Regions from separate parts of the Bradyrhizobium sp. SBR1B genome, predicted to be linked through region 1. Evidence: predicted binding sites of a transcription regulator. Region 1 holds the regulator's gene; each other region holds the start of a gene.
What was found. The regulator PhoB, encoded in region 1, activates phosphate uptake and scavenging genes when phosphate is short. The targets are predictions, from matches to a motif close to TGTCATNNANCTGTCAT.
Positions count from the first base shown of each region.

Region 2: ugpB (sn-glycerol-3-phosphate ABC transporter substrate-binding protein UgpB) is a predicted target of PhoB. The motif match lies at 1,210-1,226, and genes of this name have one in related genera.
Region 3: GGD61_RS27170 (RNA degradosome polyphosphate kinase) is a predicted target of PhoB. The motif match lies at 1,347-1,363, and genes of this name have one in related genera.

Region 1 is NZ_JACIHC010000005.1:259,986-263,258, reverse strand. Features, by position in the region: gene pstB (phosphate ABC transporter ATP-binding protein PstB) at 1-222, shown strand, start outside; gene phoU (phosphate signaling complex protein PhoU) at 234-950, shown strand; gene phoB (phosphate regulon transcriptional regulator PhoB) at 974-1,681, shown strand; gene GGD61_RS15960 (GcrA family cell cycle regulator) at 1,911-2,423, opposite strand; gene GGD61_RS15955 (aspartate aminotransferase family protein) at 2,880-3,273, shown strand, end outside.
Region 2 is NZ_JACIHC010000007.1:45,848-49,120, forward strand. Features, by position in the region: gene GGD61_RS19450 (CaiB/BaiF CoA-transferase family protein) at 1-936, shown strand, start outside; gene ugpB (sn-glycerol-3-phosphate ABC transporter substrate-binding protein UgpB) at 1,279-2,595, shown strand; gene ugpA (sn-glycerol-3-phosphate ABC transporter permease UgpA) at 2,646-3,273, shown strand, end outside.
Region 3 is NZ_JACIHC010000013.1:25,618-28,890, forward strand. Features, by position in the region: gene GGD61_RS27160 (CDP-alcohol phosphatidyltransferase family protein) at 1-507, shown strand, start outside; gene GGD61_RS27165 (DnaA ATPase domain-containing protein) at 600-1,277, shown strand; gene GGD61_RS27170 (RNA degradosome polyphosphate kinase) at 1,437-3,273, shown strand, end outside.

The sequences.
Region 1 (3,273 bases):
GACCCGATCTCGACCGCCAAGGTCGAGGAGCTGATCCAGGAACTGTCCGAGAACTACACGATCGCGATCGTCACCCACAACATGCAGCAGGCGGCGCGCGTCTCCGACAAGACCGCCTTCATGTATCTCGGCGAGCTGATCGAGTTCGACGACACCAGCAAGATCTTCACGTCGCCGAGCGACCGGCGCACGCAGGATTACATCACCGGCCGGTTCGGCTGAGGAGACGCGACATGGGTACTGAACATACCGCAAAGGCTTTCGACACCGACCTCCAGGAGCTCACCCGCCTGGTCGCCGAGATGGGCGGCATCGCCGAGCGCATGATCGTCGATTCCGTCGACGCGCTGATCCGCCGCGACGTCGCGCTCGGCCAGCGCGTCGTCACCATCGACGCCGAGCTCGACGCGCTGCAGAAGCGCATCGAGGAACGGGCGGTGCTCACCATCGCCCGCCGCCAGCCGATGGCGGTGGACCTGCGCGAGATCGTCGGCGCCATGCGCGTTGCGACCGACCTCGAGCGCATCGGCGACCTCGCCAAGAACATGGGCAAGCGCGTCGCCGCGCTGGAGACCGACTTCCATCCGCTGAAGCTGTTCCGCGGCCTGGAGCACATGACCGACCTCGTGCAGCAGCAGGTCAAGTCGGTGCTGGACGCCTATGCCGCGCATGACCTGCCGGCGGCGATGGCGGTGTGGAAGGGCGACGAGGAAGTCGACGCGATCTGCACCTCGCTGTTCCGCGAGCTCCTCACCTACATGATGGAGGATCCGCGCAACATCTCGTTCTGCATCCATCTGATGTTCTGCGCCAAGAACATCGAGCGGATCGGCGACCACGCCACCAACATCGCCGAGACCGTGTTCTACATGATCGAAGGCCAGGCGATCACCGACAAGCGGCCGAAGGGCGACATGACCACCTTCGCCACGACGGTCCCGAATACCTGAAGACTTGAAGGAGCGACGACCCGATGGGCGCACGCATTATGGTGGTTGAGGACGAGGAAGCTCTCACCGAGCTGCTTCGCTACAACCTCGAAGGCGACGGCTATGACGTCGAGACGGTCATGCGCGGCGACGACGCCGACACCCGCCTCAAGGAGCACATCCCGGACCTGATCGTGCTCGACTGGATGCTGCCGGGCCTGTCGGGCATCGAGCTGTGCCGCCGCCTGCGCACCCGGCCCGACACCAAGCAGCTCCCGATCATCATGCTCACCGCGCGCGGCGAGGAGAGCGAGCGGGTGCGGGGGCTTGCGACCGGCGCCGACGACTACATCGTCAAGCCGTTCTCGGTGCCGGAGCTTTTGGCGCGCGTGAAGGGCCTGCTGCGGCGCGCCAGTCCTGAGCGGCTCGCGACAGTGCTGGCCTATGGCGACATCGAGCTCGACCGCGACAAGCGCCGCGTGGCGCGCTCGGGCCGGCCGATCGATCTCGGCCCGACCGAATATCGCCTGCTGGAGTTCTTCCTGGAGCATCCCGGCCGCGTGTTCTCGCGCGAGCAGCTGCTCGACAGCGTCTGGGGTCGCGACATCTACATCGATGAGCGCACTGTCGACGTCCATATCGGCCGCTTGCGCAAGCTGCTCAATCTCGGCCGCGAGCAGGACCCGATCCGTACCGTCCGCGGCGCCGGCTACGCGCTCGACGACCGCTTCGCGAAGGCGGAGCAGACGTAAGGTTTGCTGGCGTTGGCTTTGGCGGGCTGCCGCCGCATTCTCCGGCGTCGTCCCTGCGAAAGCAGGGACCCATAACCACAGGCAGTGGTTTGGCGAAGACTCGGAGTGACCATCTCGCGCGACAACTGCGCCTTGTGGTTATGGATCCCCGCGTTCGCGGGGAATGACACCGAGTTGGTTGAGGCGCCGTCGTGTGACGGCTGCCGTCTTTGCGATCAGCTAGATCCGCTCAGCGCGGACCCGGCTTCGCCGGGGCGCGCCGGCGATCCGCCGCTGGCTGATACGCCACGCGCGAGTGCTGGGCGCAGTAGGGCAGGCCGGACAGTGCCTTGCCGCCGCAGAAGAAGAAATCCGGGCTCGAGGGATCGCCGACCGGCCAGTGGCAGGTCGCCTCGTTGAGCTCGAGCAGCGACAGCCGCTGGCCCATCGGCACCACGTTGTCATAGGTGACGGGTTCAGCCTCCACCTCGACCTCGAAGGCCTGCGCCAGCGCGGTGTTGCCGCGCGCGATGGGGCGGGTCACCCGCATCATGTGCTGCGCGGGACGCGCCTTGCGCGGCCGGGGCGCTGCCGATGAAGGGCTCTTGGCGCGGCCGGACAGACCGAGCCTGTGCACTTTGCCGATCACGGCATTGCGGGTCACATTGCCGAGCTCAGCTGCGATCTGGCTGGCCGAAAGTCCGGCCTCCCAGAGCTTTTTCAGCTGCTCGACGCGATCGTCGGACCAGGTCAAAACCGTCATTGCACCCTTTCCCTCGCTACGCGCCAGCCATCCTGGGGCCTCGCAGCGATTGCCTAAGCCTTCAAAAACCCGTGCCGTCAGAATCCCTTAAGGCTCGCCGGGCGCGTGACTGACGCCCGAACGTTTACGCCGGTACAAGAGGACTCTTGGGATCAGAACCGCTGCACGAGATGTCGTATCTGACAATCCAAACGCTACAATATGGCGTGACTCCCGCGCAAGAGTCCGCCGACTCGCTTCCACATGTTCCGTGGTGAAAACCCGCAAAATCGGCACCGCAAGACTACGGATTCAGCGTTTCCTGAGGCTTTCCGGGCGGCATTGACACCCGTCTTGCCAAGCATAAGATAGTCCCGCGTGCCGCCCTTAAAAGGCGGCACGTTTCGTTTTCCGGGCCGGTCGATGGTGCGTTGCGCAATGCACGCGTCACACCGTCCGCAACATTCAAGTGACATCATGACTAACAGCGCAGCGCCGCATTTGCTCCCCGTTTTCGCCAGAGCCGACCTCGGCTTCGAGCGCGGCGAAGGCTGCTGGCTGATCGCGACCAATGGCGATCGCTATCTCGATTTCACCTCGGGCGTGGCAGTGAATGCGCTCGGCCATTGCCACCCGCATCTGATCAAGGCGCTGCAGGAGCAGGCGACCAAGCTCTGGCACATGTCGAACCTGTTCCAGAGCCCGGACGGCGAGAAGCTCGCGAGCCGGCTTTGCAACGAAAGCTTTGCCGACTTCGTGTTCTTCTGCAATTCGGGCGCCGAAGCGCTGGAAGGTGTGATCAAGCTGGTCCGCCATCATCACTTCTCCAAGGGGCATCCGGAACGTTATCGCATCATCACCTTCGAAGGCG
Region 2 (3,273 bases), on a different contig from region 1:
CTGGAGACGGCCGACGTCCTGATCGAGAATTTCAAGCCGGGCACGCTGGAGAAATGGGGCATCGGCAACGACGTGCTCAGCAAGAAATTTCCGCGCCTCGTGCATTGCCGGATCTGCGGCTTCGGCGCCGACGGCCCGCGCGGCGGCAATCCCGGCTATGACGCCATCATCCAGGCCATGACCGGCATGATCGCCGCGACCGGCTCGCCCGAGAGCGGACCGATGCGGATCGGCGTGCCCTTGGTCGACATCACCACCGGACTTTATGCCGCGATCGGCATCCTGATGGCGCTGTCGGAGCGGCAGCGTTCCGGCAAGGGCCAATTCCTGGAGACGACGCTGTACGAGACCGGCCTTGCCATCATGCATCCGCACACCGCGAATTATTTCATGCATGGCAAGCCGCCGAGCCTCACCGGCAACGAGCATCCGAACCTCGTGCCTTACGCGATCTTCCCGACCAAGACCGACAACATCTTTATCGGCGTCGGCAATGACGGCACCTTCCGCAAGCTCGCCAAGGAGATCGGCAAGCCCGAGCTCGGCACCGATTCGCGCTTTGCCCGCAACAAGGACCGCATCGCCAACCGCGAGGCGCTGCGCGCAGAGCTTGCCGCCGTGTTCAGCCAGCACGAGGCCGAGCCGCTGTGCAATCGCCTGCTCGCCGCGGGCCTGCCCGCAGGGCCCGTGCAGAAGATCGACCAGGCGCTGACGAATGCGCACACGATCGCGCGCGGCGATATTATCGAGAAGGACTGGTACAAGGGCGTGGCCTCGCCGATCCGGCTCGACCGCAGCAAGCCGAGCCTGCGCCGGCTGCCGCCGAAATTCAGCCAGCACTCCCAGGAGGTGCTGGGCGAGTTCGGCTACTCCAAGGCCGAGATCGACGCGATGGTCGAGAAGGGCACCGTCTGCGGTCCCGAGCGCAAGCGCTAGGTGGCTCTCCCGCTTGCGGTGGGGAGAGGGTGCCTCCGCAACGGGACAATCCCCTAGAGGATAGAACCCTCACCCGCGCCTTCGGCGCGACCTCTCCCGCAAGCGGGAGAGGTTTTCGAGCCCGCAGCCTGATCGCCTGCCTCACATCAATGCCGCACTGCGGCGCGACCCACGTAGGTGCACCGCGAACCAATGCGGCCGCCCGTGCCGTCTTCGCCTATTTGCCGGCTTCCCTTTTCCAGCGCTTGCCGCTTTCGTTTCGGCCGCTTACACAGTCATGTGAACGTCATATGGCGCTGCTAGCGCAAGCGCTTCTTTTGACGGCCAAGGGAGGTTTACTTGATGGCTCTTCGACACTTTGGGGCGGCTGCCGCATTTGCACTCACGGTTGGCATGACGGCCTCGCCGGCGCTGGCCGTGACGGAAATCCAGTGGTGGCACGCGATGACCGGCGCCAACAACGACGTCATCGTCAAGCTCGCCAACGACTTCAACGCGTCGCAGAGCGACTTCAAGGTCGTTCCGACCTACAAGGGCAATTACGCCGACACCATGAACGCGGGCATCGCGGCATTCCGTGCCGGCAACGCGCCGCACATCATGCAGGTGTTCGAGGTCGGCACCGCCACCATGATGGCTGCGACCGGCGCGGTGAAGCCCGTCTACAAGCTGATGGCCGAGGCCGGCGAGAAGTTCGATCCCAAGATCTACCTGCCCGCCATCACCGGCTACTATTCGACCTCGAAGGGCGAGATGCTGTCGTTCCCCTTCAATTCGTCGTCGACCGTGATGTGGGTCAATCTCGATGAGCTGAAGAAGGCCAATGTCGCGATCCCGAAGACCTGGCCCGAAACGTTCGAGGCCGCCAAGAAGCTGAAGGCTGCCGGTCATGACACCTGCGGCTTCTCCGGCTCGTGGGTCACCTGGGTCAATCTCGAGCAGCTCTCCGCCTGGCACAACGTGCCGCTCGCCAGCAAGGCCAACGGCCTCGACGGCTTCGACACCAAGCTCGAGTTCAACGGGCCGCTCCAGGTCAAGCATCTCGAAAACCTGGTCGAGCTCCAGAAGACCAAGGTCTACGACTATGCCGGCCGCACCAACACCGGCGAAGGCCGCTTCACCTCGGGCGAATGCCCGATCTACCTGACCTCGTCGGCCTTCTTCGGCAACGTCAAGGCCCAGGCCAAGTTCAACTTCACCGCTGTGCCGATGCCGTATTATCCGGAGGCAAAGGGCGCGCCGCAGAACTCGATCATCGGCGGCGCTTCGCTCTGGGTCATGGGCGGCAAGCCGGCCGATGAATACAAGGGCGTCGCAAAATTCCTGACCTTCCTCTCGGACACCGATCGTCAGGTCTACATCCACAAGGCCTCGGGCTATCTGCCGATCACCAAGGCGGCCTATGAGAAGGCCAAGGCCGAGGGCTTCTACAAGGACCAGCCCTATCTCGAGACCCCGCTGCTCGAGCTGACCAACAAGGAGCCGACCGAGAACTCGCGCGGTCTGCGCCTCGGCAACATGGTCCAGCTGCGTGACGTCTGGTCGGAAGAGATCGAGCAGGCGCTGGCCGGCAAGAAGACCGCCAAGCAGGCGCTGGATGCCGCGGTCGAGCGCGGCAACACGATGCTGCGGCAGTTCGAAAAGACCGCCGTCAAGTGAGGCGATGAGCGGCAGGCCGGTCCCCCGGCCTGCCGCTTTCGGCGGACACCATGCAAAAGCAAGCCATTTTCCAATCCAAGCTATTGCCTTACGTGCTGGTTGCGCCGCAGCTCGCGATCGTCCTGCTATTCTTCTACTGGCCGGCCCTGCAGGCGGTGATCCAGTCCTTCCTGCTCCAGGACGCCTTCGGCCTGTCGACGAGCTTCGTCTGGTTCGAGAACTATCTCGATCTGTTCAGGGAGCCCGCCTATTTCGAGGCGATCCTCCGCACCTTCTTCTTCTCGTTCGCCATCGCGGTCTCGTCGTTGTCCTTTGCGCTGCTGCTCGCCGTCATGGCGGACAAGCCCCTGCGCGGCTCGATGCTCTACCGCACCCTCTTGATCTGGCCCTATGCGGTGGCGCCACCGGTCGTCGGCGTGCTCTGGATCTTCATGCTGCATCCCTCGCTGGGCGTTATCGCGCGCTACCTGCGCGCGCTCGGGATCGACTGGAATCCGCTGCTCGACGGTGACCAGGCGGCAGCGCTGATCATTCTCGCCGCCGCCTGGAAGCAGATCTCCTACAATTTCCTGTTCTTCCTCGCCGGCCTGCAGAGCATCCCAAGAAGCGTGCTCGAAGCCGCCGCGATCGACGGTGCGCGCCCGATGCGCCGGTTCTGGACCGTGACCTTCCCGCTGC
Region 3 (3,273 bases), on a different contig from region 1:
ATGCTGGTCCCGATCATCGTCTGGGCCATCGTGTCGAGCCAAATGGAGGTCGCGTTCGCCGTCTTCCTGATCGCCGGTATCAGCGACGCCGTGGACGGCTTCCTGGCCAAGCGCTTCAACATGACGAGCGAGCTCGGCGCCCTGCTCGACCCGCTCGCGGACAAGGCGCTGCTCGTCTCGATCTACATGGCGCTCGGCATCTGGGGCGCAATTCCGCGCTGGATCGTGATCCTGGTGGTCTCGCGCGACATCATGATCGTCGCCGCCGTGATCGTGTCCTGGCTGTTCGACCGGCCCGTCGAGATGAAGCCGTCGAAAGTGTCCAAGCTCAACACGGTGGCACAAGTGGCGTTCGCGGCGCTCGTGCTGGCGGCGCTTGCCTTCGGCTTCAAGCCGGCCCCTTATGATATCATCCTGATGGGCCTCGTCACGGTCTTCACGCTCTCCTCCGTGTCGCTCTATCTGGTCGAGTGGCTGCGGCACATGAGTACGATCGAGGCCAAATGAGAGGGGATGCGGCCCCGTAAAAGGCCAACTCCCGCTCGATACGTCCGACCTCTTCAAATGACGCCGGCGCGCCGGCATGGAGCAAAGCAAGCGTGCCAGGCCGCGTTCACCCCCGACAATTGGCGTTTTCGCTTCCGCATGCGGAGAGCCTCAGCCGGGACAATTTCCTTGAGGGACCGGCCAATGCAGCCGGTCTCGGCCTGATCGACAGCTGGCCGGAATGGCCGAACCGGATCATGTGGCTGGCCGGCCCGGAAGGAAGCGGCAAGAGCCATCTCGCCGCGATCTGGGCCGAGGAGGCCGGCGCCCGCTCCACCACGGCCAATGCGCTGACCGCTGCGGGCGTTCCGGGCACGCTCGCCACCGGTGCGCTGGTGGTCGAGGATCTCAAGGCCAGGGAATTTGACGAACGCGCCCTCTTCCACCTGATGAACCTCGCCCGCGAGGATGGCGCCTACGTTCTGTTCACCGGACGCGAGGTGCCGGCCTCGCTGGAGATCGAGCTTCGCGACCTGCGCTCGCGTCTGCGCGCCGTTCCGGTGGTCGCGTTGTTGCCGCCCGACGACCAGCTCTTCCGCGGCCTGATCGTCAAATTCTGCGCCGATCGCCAGCTCACCGTGGACGAGAGCGTGGTCGGCTACCTCGCCACCCGCCTGGAGCGGTCCTCGGCCGCCGCCCGCCAAGCCGTGGAATTGCTCGACAGCGAAGCCCTGCGACTTGGCCGCCCGGTCACCCGGGCGCTGGCCGCCGAGCTGCTGCGGGACGCTTGATCGGCCACGCGGCCGCGCCCAAGGCCTACGCGCGAGCCCGCTTGACGCGGGGAAGCCGCGGAACATCAATGTCATCGAAACGTCATCGCTCTAACACATGCTCCGGCCGGTTTTGCGCATAAGTCGCAAATTGGGGCGAACTGGATGGACCGACTTCTGATGGACTCTGCGCAAGCTGTTGAAACTAAAGAAAAAGCCCCAGAGACCGAGAGCCTGCCGGCGATCGCATCGAGTCCCGAGCGATTCATCAACCGCGAGCTTTCCTGGCTGCATTTCAACCGCCGCGTCCTGGAGGAATCGGTCAATCCCAGCCATCCCATGCTGGAGCGGGTGCGATTCCTGTCGATTTCCGCAAATAACCTCGACGAGTTCTTCATGGTTCGCGTCGCCGGAATCAAGGCGCAGGTGCGCGAGGGCATTGCCGAACGCAGCCCCGACGGCCTGACGCCATCCGAGCAGCTCGCCCTGATCAACCGCACCGTCTCCGAACTCGCCTCCGACCAGCAGGCCATCTGGCGCGATTTGCGCGGCACTCTGGCCGATGTCGGCATCGTCCTGGTCGACGGCAAGGACGTCACCAAGGCGGAACGGACCTGGATCGAGGACTATTTCCTCAGCAACGTGTTCCCGCTGCTGACGCCGCTGGCGATCGACCCGGCCCACCCCTTCCCGTTCATCCCGAGCCTCGGCTTCACCATTGCGCTCCAGCTCACGCGCGCCGCCGACGGCAAGCAGATGAACGCGCTGATCCGCATGCCCGGCAAGATCGACCGCTTCATCCGCCTGCCGGCCGACGGCAAGGTGGTCCGGCTGATCTCGCTGGAGCAGGCCACCGCCCTGTTCATCAACCGCCTGTTCCCCGGCTACAATCTGCACGGCCAGGGCGCCTTCCGCATCATCCGCGACTCCGAGCTCGAAATCGAGGAGGAGGCCGAAGACCTCGTCCGCCTGTTCGAGACCGCGCTGAAGCGCCGCCGCCGCGGGTCGGTGATCCGACTCGAGATCGATGCCAAGATGCCGGAGGAGCTGCGCAGCTTCGTGCAGCACGCGCTGTCGGCCGCCGACGACGAGGTGTTCCTGGTCGACGGCGTGCAGGCGATGAACGAGCTCTCGCAGCTCACGCGCCTCGATCGGCCCGACCTCGAATTCACCCCTTACGTGCCGCGTCATCCCGAGCGCGTGCGCGAGCATGGCGGCGACATCTTCGCCGCGATCCGGCAGAAGGACCTCGTCGTCCATCACCCCTACGAATCCTTCGACGTGGTGGTGCAGTTCCTGCAGCAGGCGACGCGCGACCCCGATGTCGTCGCGATCAAGCAGACGCTCTACCGCACCTCCAACAACTCGCCGATCGTGCGCGCGCTGGCGGAAGCCGCCGAGGCCGGCAAATCCGTCACCGCGCTGATCGAGCTGAAGGCGCGCTTCGACGAGGAAGCCAACATCCGCTGGGCACGCGATCTCGAACGCGCCGGCGTGCAGGTCGTCTACGGCTTCCTCGAACTGAAGACGCACGCAAAACTCTCGATGGTGGTGCGTCGCGAGGGCGGCAGCCTCACGACTTACGTCCATACCGGCACCGGCAATTATCATCCGGTCACCGCGCGCATCTACACCGACCTCTCCTACTTCACCTCCGATCCGACCATCGGCCGCGATGCCGCGCGCGTGTTCAATTTCATCACCGGCTACGCCGCGCCGAGCGATCTGGAAAAAATGGCGGTGTCACCGCTGACCTTGCGCAAGCGCATCATCGAGCACATCCAGGGCGAGACCGCGCACGCGCGCCACGGCCGCCACGGCGCGGTCTGGATGAAGATGAATGCGCTGGTCGACCCCGACATCATCGACGCGCTCTACGAGGCCTCCCAGGCCGGCGTGCAGGTCGAGCTCGTGGTGCGCGGTATCTGTTGCCTGCGCCCCGGCATTCCCGGCCTGTCCGAGAACATCCGCGTCAAATCGATCATCGGACGCTTCCTGGAACACGGCCGAATCTACT